3 regions of the Streptomyces sp. KPB2 genome follow, and region 1 is predicted to be linked to each of the others. Evidence: riboswitches for the same ligand, from Rfam matches in the RefSeq annotation. Region 1 holds a riboswitch; each other region holds the start of a gene.

Region 1 (3,264 bases):
CGGCGGTTGGGCCCGCAGCACGTCCTGCCGGGCCAGCCGGACCTCCACCAGCGTGTCCAGCCGTTCTTCCGGCAGTCCGTCCACCGCGGCCCGCGTCACCGCGCGGGCGTACTCCGGCGTCTGGAGCAGCCCGGGCACCACCGTGGTCTCCAGCGTGCGCATCGCGCTGGCCTGCGACTCCAGGCTGATGAAGTCGCGGTAGGTCGGGGGCAGCACCCCGCGGTAGGCGTGCCACCAGTGGTTGCGTCCCGCAGCGTCCTCGGAGCGCGCCAGCATCACCAGCAGCCCCCGCAACTGCTCGTCGTGCACGCCGTAGACGTCCAGCAGTAACCGCACGTCGGCCGGTTTCGCCCCGCTCGTCCCGGTCTCGATCCGGCTGACCTTCGACTGGTGCCAGCCCACGAGCCGGGCCGCCTCGCCGCTGGTGATGCCCGCCGACGTGCGCAGGGCGCGCAGTTCCGCGCCCAGCTTCCGACGGCGCACCACGGGACCGTGCTGCATGGGACAACTCCCCTACTCCCTATGAGCCGCCCGAATACGCTCTGCCGTCGCAGAGTTCACCGCTTCGAGCGACAGATATATGCATATCTTGGTGGATCGCCGCCCTTCGCGGGCCTGGTAATGGCAGTCTGGCGGCGAAGCACCAGTCCGGGACCGTACTCGAACCGTCCGCTCCGTGTCGGGCCCGCGGTGCCGTGAGAAAGGGACGACGTCGCCATGGCAGACCATCTGGAAGCATCCGTCACTCTGCCGAGCGATCCGGCCTCGGTGGCCGCCGCGCGGACCTACACCGTCGGCACCCTGGCGGAATGGGGGCTGCCCGCCGACGCCGACCTGTCCGAGACCGTCCGCCTCATCGTCTCCGAACTGGCGACCAACGCGGTCCAGCACACACTGGGGCAGTCGCCCACCTTCACGGTCGACCTCGTCCTGGACCGCGACGAGCGCCTGCGCATCGGGGTCACCGACAGTCACCCGCGCTTCCCCAAGCGCCTGCCGGCCGCCGTCCAGCAGGACAACGGGCGGGGCATGGTGATCATCCGCTGGCTGACCGCCGAGTGCGGCGGCAGGCTCAGGGTCCGGCCCACGCGCGAGGGCGGCAAGACCGTCTCGATCGAACTGCCCTGGACGCGGCCGAGCGCACCCGCGGGGGTGACGGCGGGGGAGAGCGCCGTCACCCCCGCGGGCGGGCTACTTGACCCGGCCGTACCAGACGCTTGACGTCCAGATCTTCTGCAGGCGCACCACGTCCCCGGTCTTCGGGGCGTGCCAGAGCTTGCCCTTCCCCGCGTAGATGCCGACGTGGTAGACGCTGCGACCCGAGTGGAAGAACACCAGATCTCCGGCTCTGCGGCTCTTGGCGGAGACGTGGCGGGTCTTGTTGTACTGCTGGGCCGCGGTGCGCGGCAGCTTCTTGCCGGCCTTCTTGAACGAGTACAGCGTCAGGCCGGAACAGTCGAACCGGTGGGGGCCGGTGGCGCCCCAGCGGTACGGGGAGCCCTTCTTCGAGGCCGCGACCTTGAGGGCTTTCGCCGCATGGCTCGCCGCGGCCGCCTCGGAGGCGACACCGGGGACCACGACGGAGCCGCCCACGGCGGCGAGGGTGAGGGCCGAGGCCGTACCGGCACGGGCCATCAGGGACGGGACACGATTGAGCGCGGACATGCGCAACCCTTCGTCAGCCGCCTGTGAAGGATGACCTGTCGGATTCGGGCTGGCGAAGTTGCCCGGCCGCACGAGTGCGGCTTCACCCCAAGGACCGCTCGGTCCGGTGCCTCTCGCGGAGGCGGCCGTGCCGGCGACCCGTCGTGCTCGGGTCCTCCACTCCTGCCGATCCACTTCCCTTGCGACCGGTCGTCCGGACGGCGGCAGGACTCGGCGTCCGCCCGGACCGCCCCGCCGCTGCGGCGGGGGCTTGTCGTCAGTCACGGATCTTGTCCCGCCCCGGGGGAAATTCCCAACGGAACGTGCTCTTTGTGTTGTTACGTGCCACTCATCCGTTCGGGTTGACGCCCCCGGGTCCGGGGGGCCGTCGACCGCGGTGGCGGCGCCGGGACCAGCGGCGCAGTGGCGCATGCCACACGTCCGCGGGGCGGGCGCCGCAACTTCGGCCGGTGGCGAATCGGATGTGTTCCTAGGCCGATAGAGGGTACGACTTTTGGTCCGTTTCGGACCGGTTCGTTGTGAGTCGAGATCGGTGAAGCGGACATGCGGGACGTCGCCGGCCGAGAGTGGGCATGCCGGAAACCGCCGACGGCATCGGTAATCACTCGGTCAAAACCGGGTGACGTGGCCGTAACACTCTAGCCCTAGTCTGCACCCCGATCCACCTGCGGTTTTCCGCGCACCGGTAGGTGAATTCCGGTCTGTTCCTGTGTGTTACATCTAGAGCCGTCGCGGCAGCCGCGACAGCCGGACCGTCCGGTCCCGGCGTCATGCCCTGTGAGGTGGTAAATGCAACTGACCCCGCACGAGCAGGAGAGACTGCTCATCCATGTGGCCGCCGACGTGGCGGAGAAGCGCCGCGCACGAGGCGTGAAGCTCAACCATCCCGAGGTCGTCGCGCTGATCACCGCGCACATCCTCGAAGGTGCCCGGGACGGGCGCGGCGTCGGTGAACTCATGTCCTCCGGACGCAAGCTCATCCAGCGCCACGAGGTCATGGAGGGTGTCCCCGAGATGATCCACGACGTGCAGGTCGAGGCCACTTTCCCCGACGGCACCAAGCTGGTCACCGTCCACGACCCGATCATCTGACGGGGGCCGCAGTCGTGATCCCCGGAGAGATCCTGTTCGCGGACGAGCCGGTCGCTTTCAACGGAGGCCGCGAAGTCACCCGCCTGACCGTGCTCAACACCGCCGACCGGCCCGTCCAGGTCGGCTCCCACTACCACTTCGCCGAGGTCAACCCCGGTCTCGAGTTCGACCGCGGCGCGGCGCGCGGCAGGCGGCTGGACATCGCCGCCGGCACCGCCGTCCGGTTCGAGCCGGGCATCCCCGTCGACGTACCGCTGATCCCCCTCGCGGGGGCCCGCGTCGTCGTCGGTCTGCGCGGCGCGACCGGAGGTGCCCTCGATGCCTGAGCTGTCCCGCCCCGCCTACGCCGACCTGTTCGGCCCGACCACCGGCGACCGCATCCGCCTCGCCGACACCGACCTCCTCGTCGAGATCGAGGAGGACCGCTCGGGCGGCCCCGGCCGCTCCGGCGACGAAGCCGTCTTCGGCGGCGGCAAGGTACTGCGCGAGTCCATGGGGCAGGCGCGC
Region 2 (3,264 bases), 4.9 Mb from region 1:
TCGGCGCCCAGGGTGGCGAGGAGATCGTCCTCGCCTCCGACGCCGAGGGCGCGGAGGCCGCCCTGGACCGGCTGGCGAAGCTGGTCGCCGAGGGGCTCGAGGAGCTTCCCGAGACCGTCTGACGGACAAAGGAACAGCAGCACCGAAAGGCCCGCCGGTACCACCGGACGGGCCTTTCTCCTTTTCCGTTCCGAGCGCTGGAAAAGCGGTCCGGAATTCCCCGCCCCTTTCTACGGCACTTGTGTTACTTCGGCAGCACCGCCGTGTTTACGGAATGTTGCGCATTCCTCACGCGCTCCGTCCGCCCGCTGCCGGAGGCGAACCGCAGCCGGTACGCCGATGTCGACCGCTCGGTGTGCAGCGTCATGAGCGCCCGGGCGCGTTCGCTGTCGCCCCGGGCCACCGCGTCGACGATCGCGCCGTGCTCCGCCCAGTGTTGCACGGGTCCGGCCGGGGCCTCCTGGACGTACATCCAGGCGATCTTGTGGCGCAGTTGCGTCAGGAGTGCGGCCAGGGAGGGGCTGCCCGCCGCCCGGGCGAGGGTCTCGTGGAACCAGCCGCCCAGCGGGCGCAGATCCTCCCCGTCGCTCTGCCCGGCCCGCTCCTGGCCCAGCCTGACCAGGCCGCGCAACACCCTGAGGTGGGCCTCGGTGCGCCGCCGGGCGGCCCGGGAGGCACCGAGCGGCTCCAGGAGAGCGCGGGTCTCCAGCAGGTCGGCGGCCTCCTGCTCGGTCGGTTCCGCGACGCAGGCGCCCGCGTGCCGCCGGGTCACCACGAAGCCCTCCGCCTCCAGCGTGCGCAGGGCCTCGCGCACGGGGACGCGCGAGACGCCGTAGCGGCGGGCGAGGATTTCCTCGGTGAGCCGGCTCCCGCGTCCGTGGACGCCGGCGACGATGTCGTCCCGGATCGCCGTACACACAGAATGCGCCGGAATACGCATGACCGACCTCCGCCTTGATCCCTGAAACGTCGACGATGGACGCATGTTCAGCGACTCTAGGCCAATCAAGCGAATATGGAATGCGAAAAGCCCCGACTCAAGGAGGCGGGGCTTTTCGGATGCGGCCGTCAGACGTTCACGCCGTGCGAGCGGAGGTAGGCGACGGGGTCCATGTCCGAGCCGTATTCGGGGCTCGTGCGGGCCTCGAAGTGCAGGTGCGGTCCGGTGACGTTGCCGGTGGCCCCGGAGAGGCCGATCTGCTGGCCGGGCTCCACCGACTGGCCGACCGAGACGCCGATGGAGGACAGGTGCCCGTACTGCGTGTACGTGCCGTCGTGCATCTTGATCACGACCTGGTTGCCGTACGCCCCGCCCCAGCCGGCCTCGACGACGGTGCCGACGCCCACTGCGTGCACGGTCGTGCCGCTGGAGGCGTGGAAGTCGATCCCGGTGTGGCTGCCGGAGGACCACAGGGAGCTGCCGGCCTGGTAGGCGGTGGAGACGTAGGAGGCCGTGATCGGCGCGACGAAGGTGTTGAGGCGCTTGCGCTCCGCCTCCCGGGCGGCGCGCTCCTTGGCCTCGCGCGCCTCCTTGGCCGCCTCGGCCGCCCGCTCGCGGGCCGCTTCCCGGGCCGCCTCGCGGGCGGCGGCGTCCACGGCCGCCTGCTTCTGGGCGACGGCCTGGGCGTCGATCTCGTCGGCTACGGAGTCGCCGATGGTGACGACCGGGGTGAGCCCGCTCTGCTCCACCTCGGGCTCGGCGGCGAGCGCCGGAGCCGCGAGGGTGCCGACGACGCCGGTGGTGGCGAGGGCCGCGACTCCCGCCGCGCGGGCGGTGGTGCGGTGCACCCGACTGGGACGGCGGTGCTTCCCGGTGGCGCGCGTGAACGCCATGTAGAGGCTTGTCCTTTCCTTCCCTCTCGCCTACCGGGTTAGCTGACGGGTTCGGAGGTGGAAGGTCTCCTACGGACCCCCTCGCTGCGCGCGCGGGCGTCCGATTCACCCCAGGGACTGCGTTGGGTCCCCGGCTCCCCTGGCTCGCGCCGTACGGGGACTCGGCGATGACTGTCCGGTGCCGCGGGTGCGGCGCACTGCCTGACGAACAGCCCGGAAGACGCTAAACGCGGCTGTGTTCAATCCTCAAACGCAACAGGCTTTTTGTAGCGCACGCCACAGGGCAGACGGGCAGCCACTCCCCCAATCCGGACATACGGCGGCCCTGGTGACACTCCGGTCACCAGGGCCGCCCCACGCGCGTGCCGCTACTCGGCCGCCACCACGGTGACTTCACCGATGCCGAGGGCCTCGACGGGCTCCTTGATCTGCGCCGCGTCGCCGACGAGGACCGTCACGAGGCGGTCCACCGGGAAGGCGTTCACGACCGCCGCCGTGGCCTCCACGGTGCCCGTGGCGGCGAGTTGACGGTAGAGCGTCGCCTGGAAGTCGTCGGGCAGGTGCTGCTCGACCTGGTCGGCGAGCGTGTCCGCCACGGCCGCCGCCGTCTCGTACTTGAGCGGCGCCACACCCACCAGGTTCTGCACGGCCACGTCGCGCTCGGCGTCGGTGAGCCCCTCCGCGGCGAGCTTGCGCAGCACCGTCCACAGGTCCTCCAGGGCGGGACCGGTGTTGGGGGTGTCGACGGAGCCGCTGATGGCGAGCATCGCGGCGCCCGTGCCGTCCGGCGCGGACCGCAGGACCTGGCCGAACGCCCGTACGCCGTAGGTGTATCCCTTCTCCTCGCGCAGGACGCGGTCCAGGCGCGAGGTGAGGGTGCCGCCGAGGCAGTACGTGCCGAGCACCTGGGCGGGCCACACGCGGTCGTGCCGGTCGGCTCCGGTGCGGCCGATCAGCAGCTGCGTCTGGACGGCGCCGGGACGGTCCACGATGACGACCCTGCCCCGGTCGTCGGCGGTCACCGGGGGCACGGGGCGCGGCTCGGCGGCCGAACCGGTCCACGCGCCCAGGGTGTCGCCGAGCAGCGCGTCCAGGTCGACGCCGGTGAGGTCGCCGACGACCACCGCGGTGGCGGTGGCGGGGCGGACGTGCCGCTCGTAGAAGGCGCGTACGGCGGCCGAGTCGACGGCCGCGACGGTCTCCTCGGTGCCCTGGCGCGGGCGCGACATGCGCGAGTCGGCCGGGAACAGCTCCTTGGAGAGTTCCTTCGCGGCCCGGCGGGAGGGGTTGGCCAGCTCGTGCGGGATCTCGTCGAGCCGGTTGCGCACCAGCCGTTCGACCTCGCCGTCCGCGAAGGCGGGCGCCCTGAGGGCGTCGGCGAGCAGGCCGAGCGCCTTGGCCAGGCGCGAGGCGGGCACCTCCAGGCTCAGT
Region 3 (3,264 bases), 2.1 Mb from region 1:
CCGCCGTTCAGGATGTTCATCATCGGCACCGGCAGCAGGTGCGCGTTCGGGCCGCCCAGGTAGCGGAAGAGCGGCAGGTCGCTGGCCTCGGAGGCGGCGTGGGCGACGGCGAGGGAGACGCCGAGGATGGCGTTGGCGCCGAGCGAGCCCTTGTTGTCGGTGGCGTCCAGGTCGAACATGGCCTGGTCGATCAGGCGCTGCTCGGTGGCGTCGTAGCCGACCAGCTCCGGGCCGATCTGCTCGATGACGGCCAGGACGGCCTTCTCGACGCCCTTGCCGAGGTAACGGCCCGGGTCGCCGTCACGCAGTTCGATGGCCTCGAAGGCACCCGTGGAGGCGCCGGACGGAACGGCGGCACGACCCGTGCTGCCGTCGTCGAGGCCGACCTCGACCTCGACCGTGGGGTTGCCTCGGGAGTCCAGGATTTCCCGGGCTACGACGACGTCGATGGACGGCACGAGCATCTCCTTCTTCAATGTGACGCTTCGGTGTGACGCGCGGGTCCCGCGGGACCGCGGCGGCTCTGCGGGACCGAGCCTAACCGGCTCCGGGCGATCGGCCAGCCGATCGCCCACCCGCTGGACAGAACCGAGAGTAAATTGTTTCCGAACGGAACAAAGGCGGAATGTGAAAATCCCGCCCCGGTGCGTACGGGGGAACACGCACCGGGGCGGGAGTCGCGGGGGCCGCCGCTCCTTACTTCAGGTGCAGCTGCTGGCCCGGGTAGATCAGGTCGGCGTCGTCGACGATGTCGTCGTTCAGCTTGAACAGCTTCGCCCAGCCGCCCTTGACGTCGTGCTCCGCGGCGATCGAGCTGAGGGTGTCGCCCTTGACGACCTTGTACTCGCCGTCGCCCTTCTCGACCTTCTTGCCGGTCGGGGTGGTGACGGTCTTCTTGGCGGGCTTCTCGGCCTTCGGCTCGGCGGCCGGACGCTCGGAGGAGCGGGAGGCCTTCTGCTCGGTGGAGCGCTCGGCGGTGGAGCCGCCGCTCTGGCTCTGCGAGCTCTCGGAGCTGCCGGAACCGCTGTCCTCGGAGCCGCCACCGGTGTAGGCGGCGCCCGACAGGCCGGTGCCGCAGACCGGCCAGGCACCCTTGCCCTGGCCCGCGAGGACCTTCTCGGCGATCTCGATCTGCTGGGCCTTGCTCGCCTGGTCGGCGGTGGAGGCGTACTGCGTACCGCCGTAGGCGGCCCAGGTGGAGGCGGAGAACTGCAGACCGCCGTAGTAACCGTTGCCGGTGTTGATGGACCAGTTGCCGCCGGACTCGCACTGGGCGACGGCGTCCCACTCGGACGCGGTGGCGGCGGAGGCGTTGCCGGCCGCCATCAGCGGGGCGGCGACGGCGGCACCGGTCACGCCGGCGACGGCGATGACACGGGTGGCCTTGGACGGACGACGGTGCTTGCCCTTGCCGGAAAACAGCATGGTTGATCCCCTCACCGACGCCTGCGAGGTGAGCTGTCGGGTTCGGGCCGGTTGAGTTGCCCGGCCGGGTTCCTCGCGGAACTCGGCTTCACCCCTAGCCGCTCCGGCTCAACTGCCCGGTGCGGCACTTACCTTGGGTCCCCCGCTCCTGCCTGCGGCGCTTGACGCGACGACTGTTCCCGTACGGCCGCTGGCAGGATTCGGCGTTGCGGCTGTCGGGGCCCGCGGTGGCGAGCGGTCATGACCGTAGACACGCGCTCCGCGGATTTTCAAAGACGATCACGGCTTCTGAGACCTATCTCTCACGAGATCCAAAAGGGACATACAGTCTCTAACCGTGACGCGAACTCCCCCTACTTTTCGCCCGATTCGCCCGCGACCGTGAGCGTCTGACCGGGGAGGATGTGGTCCGGGTCGGCGCCGACGACGGTCTTGTTGTCGGCGTACAGCGCACGCCACCCGCCGTCGAGGTCAAGGGAGTCGGCGATGGCCCAGAGGTTGTCGCCGGAGCGGACGGTGTACGAGCCGTCCTCGACCTCTCGCGGTCCACCGTCGCGCGAGGCGTGCCGTCCCGCCGCGTCGCCCCCGCGGGCCTCGTCCGCGGCGCCCTCGTCCGCGCTGTCGCCACGGTGCCGGCCGGAGCCGGACGAGCCCTCGGTGCCCTGTCGTTCGGCACGGGCGCCGGAGTCGGATTCGGTGGATGTGTCCGACTTGGTGGAGGAACCCTCGTCACTCGACGAGCCCTCGGAGGAGGTGCCGGACGACGGGGAAGAAGAGGGCGAAGGGGACGAAGAGGGCGCCCCGGAAGCCGATTCGGAAGCCCCGCCCGCGTCGGCCGAGTCGGTCGCACCGGACGACCGGGAGGACCCCGACGACTCGGACGACTCGGGCGACTGCGACGACTCGGGCGCTTCGGTGGTCGTGGGAGAGGCGGACGATTCGGAACCGTCCGTCTTCCCCGACGTGTCCGAACCCTCCGACGCACCGTCACCGGACGCGTCCGAGCCGCTCGTGGCGCCCGAGTCGTTGCCGAGGCCGGCCAGGAGGCCGCAGGTCGGCCAGGCGGCGATGCCCTGGTCCGCGTGTATCTTCTCGGCGATCCGTATCTGCTGGGAGCGGCTGGCCTGGTCGGCGCTGGGCGCGTAGTCGAGGCCGCCGTACCGCTCCCAGGCATCCTGCGACAGCTGCAGGCCGCCGTAGTACCCGTTGCCGCTGTTCTGGCTCCAGGCGCCGCCGGTCTCGCACTCGGCCACCTGGTCCCAGGTCCCCGAGTCGGCCGCGTGGGCTCCGGTGGCGCCGAGCAGCGGGATCGCGATGGCGGAGCCGGTCACTCCGGCGGCGACGACCAGAGCGGGAGCCTGGCGGGGGCGACGGTGACGACCGTTCCCGGAGAGCATGCGACGACCTTTCACGAGACGACGGGGACCACGCGGCGGATGACGCTCGACACCACGTTGATCCGTGAACGTATAGGGAGATCATCGCTAGTCACAAGTTCATGCCGCGCAGATCACGTGAAGATCACAAAGTTGAGCGCGTGTCACTTTTGCGTCGGTGACCCGCCGTTGTCCGTCGATGACGCGGGCGGCGTGAACGACACGGGCAGGGTGCGCAGACCTCGCATGATGAGGCCGCCGCGCCACCGGAGTTCGGCCGGGTCCGCGGCGAGGCGGAGGTCCGGCAGCCGGGTGAGGAGCGTGGCCAGCGCCGTCTGCCCCTCCAGCCGCGCGAGCGGGGCGCCGAGGCAGTAGTGGATGCCGTGGCCGTACCCGAGGTGCTGGCTGTCGCGGCGGGCGAGGTCCAGGGTGTCCGGGTCGGTGAACCGCTCGGGGTCCCGGT

What was found. A riboswitch is a leader RNA that binds a small molecule or an ion and turns the genes downstream of it on or off. The one in region 1 is predicted to bind cyclic di-AMP.
Region 2: linked by a shared signal. The riboswitch ahead of D1J63_RS08955 (M23 family metallopeptidase) and the one ahead of D1J63_RS31620 (C40 family peptidase) in region 1 are both predicted to bind cyclic di-AMP.
Region 3: linked by a shared signal. The riboswitch ahead of rpfA (resuscitation-promoting factor protein RpfA) and the one ahead of D1J63_RS31620 (C40 family peptidase) in region 1 are both predicted to bind cyclic di-AMP.

What each region holds. Positions count from the first base shown of each region.
Region 1 is NZ_CP034353.1:6,982,892-6,986,155, forward strand. It holds gene D1J63_RS31610 (helix-turn-helix transcriptional regulator) at 1-501, opposite strand, end outside; gene D1J63_RS31615 (ATP-binding protein) at 718-1,221, shown strand; gene D1J63_RS31620 (C40 family peptidase) at 1,192-1,665, opposite strand; cyclic di-AMP (ydaO/yuaA leader) riboswitch at 1,669-1,811, opposite strand; gene D1J63_RS31625 (urease subunit gamma) at 2,455-2,757, shown strand; gene D1J63_RS31630 (urease subunit beta) at 2,772-3,083, shown strand; gene D1J63_RS31635 (urease subunit alpha) at 3,076-3,264, shown strand, end outside.
Region 2 is NZ_CP034353.1:2,082,622-2,085,885, forward strand. It holds gene D1J63_RS08945 (HPr family phosphocarrier protein) at 1-122, shown strand, start outside; gene D1J63_RS08950 (GntR family transcriptional regulator) at 245-940, opposite strand; gene D1J63_RS08955 (M23 family metallopeptidase) at 1,069-1,833, opposite strand; cyclic di-AMP (ydaO/yuaA leader) riboswitch at 1,846-2,010, opposite strand; gene D1J63_RS08960 (pitrilysin family protein) at 2,202-3,264, opposite strand, start outside.
Region 3 is NZ_CP034353.1:4,868,954-4,872,217, reverse strand. It holds gene eno (phosphopyruvate hydratase) at 1-458, opposite strand, end outside; gene rpfA (resuscitation-promoting factor protein RpfA) at 697-1,425, opposite strand; cyclic di-AMP (ydaO/yuaA leader) riboswitch at 1,429-1,595, opposite strand; gene D1J63_RS21940 (transglycosylase family protein) at 1,779-2,822, opposite strand; gene D1J63_RS21935 (cytochrome P450) at 2,966-3,264, opposite strand, start outside.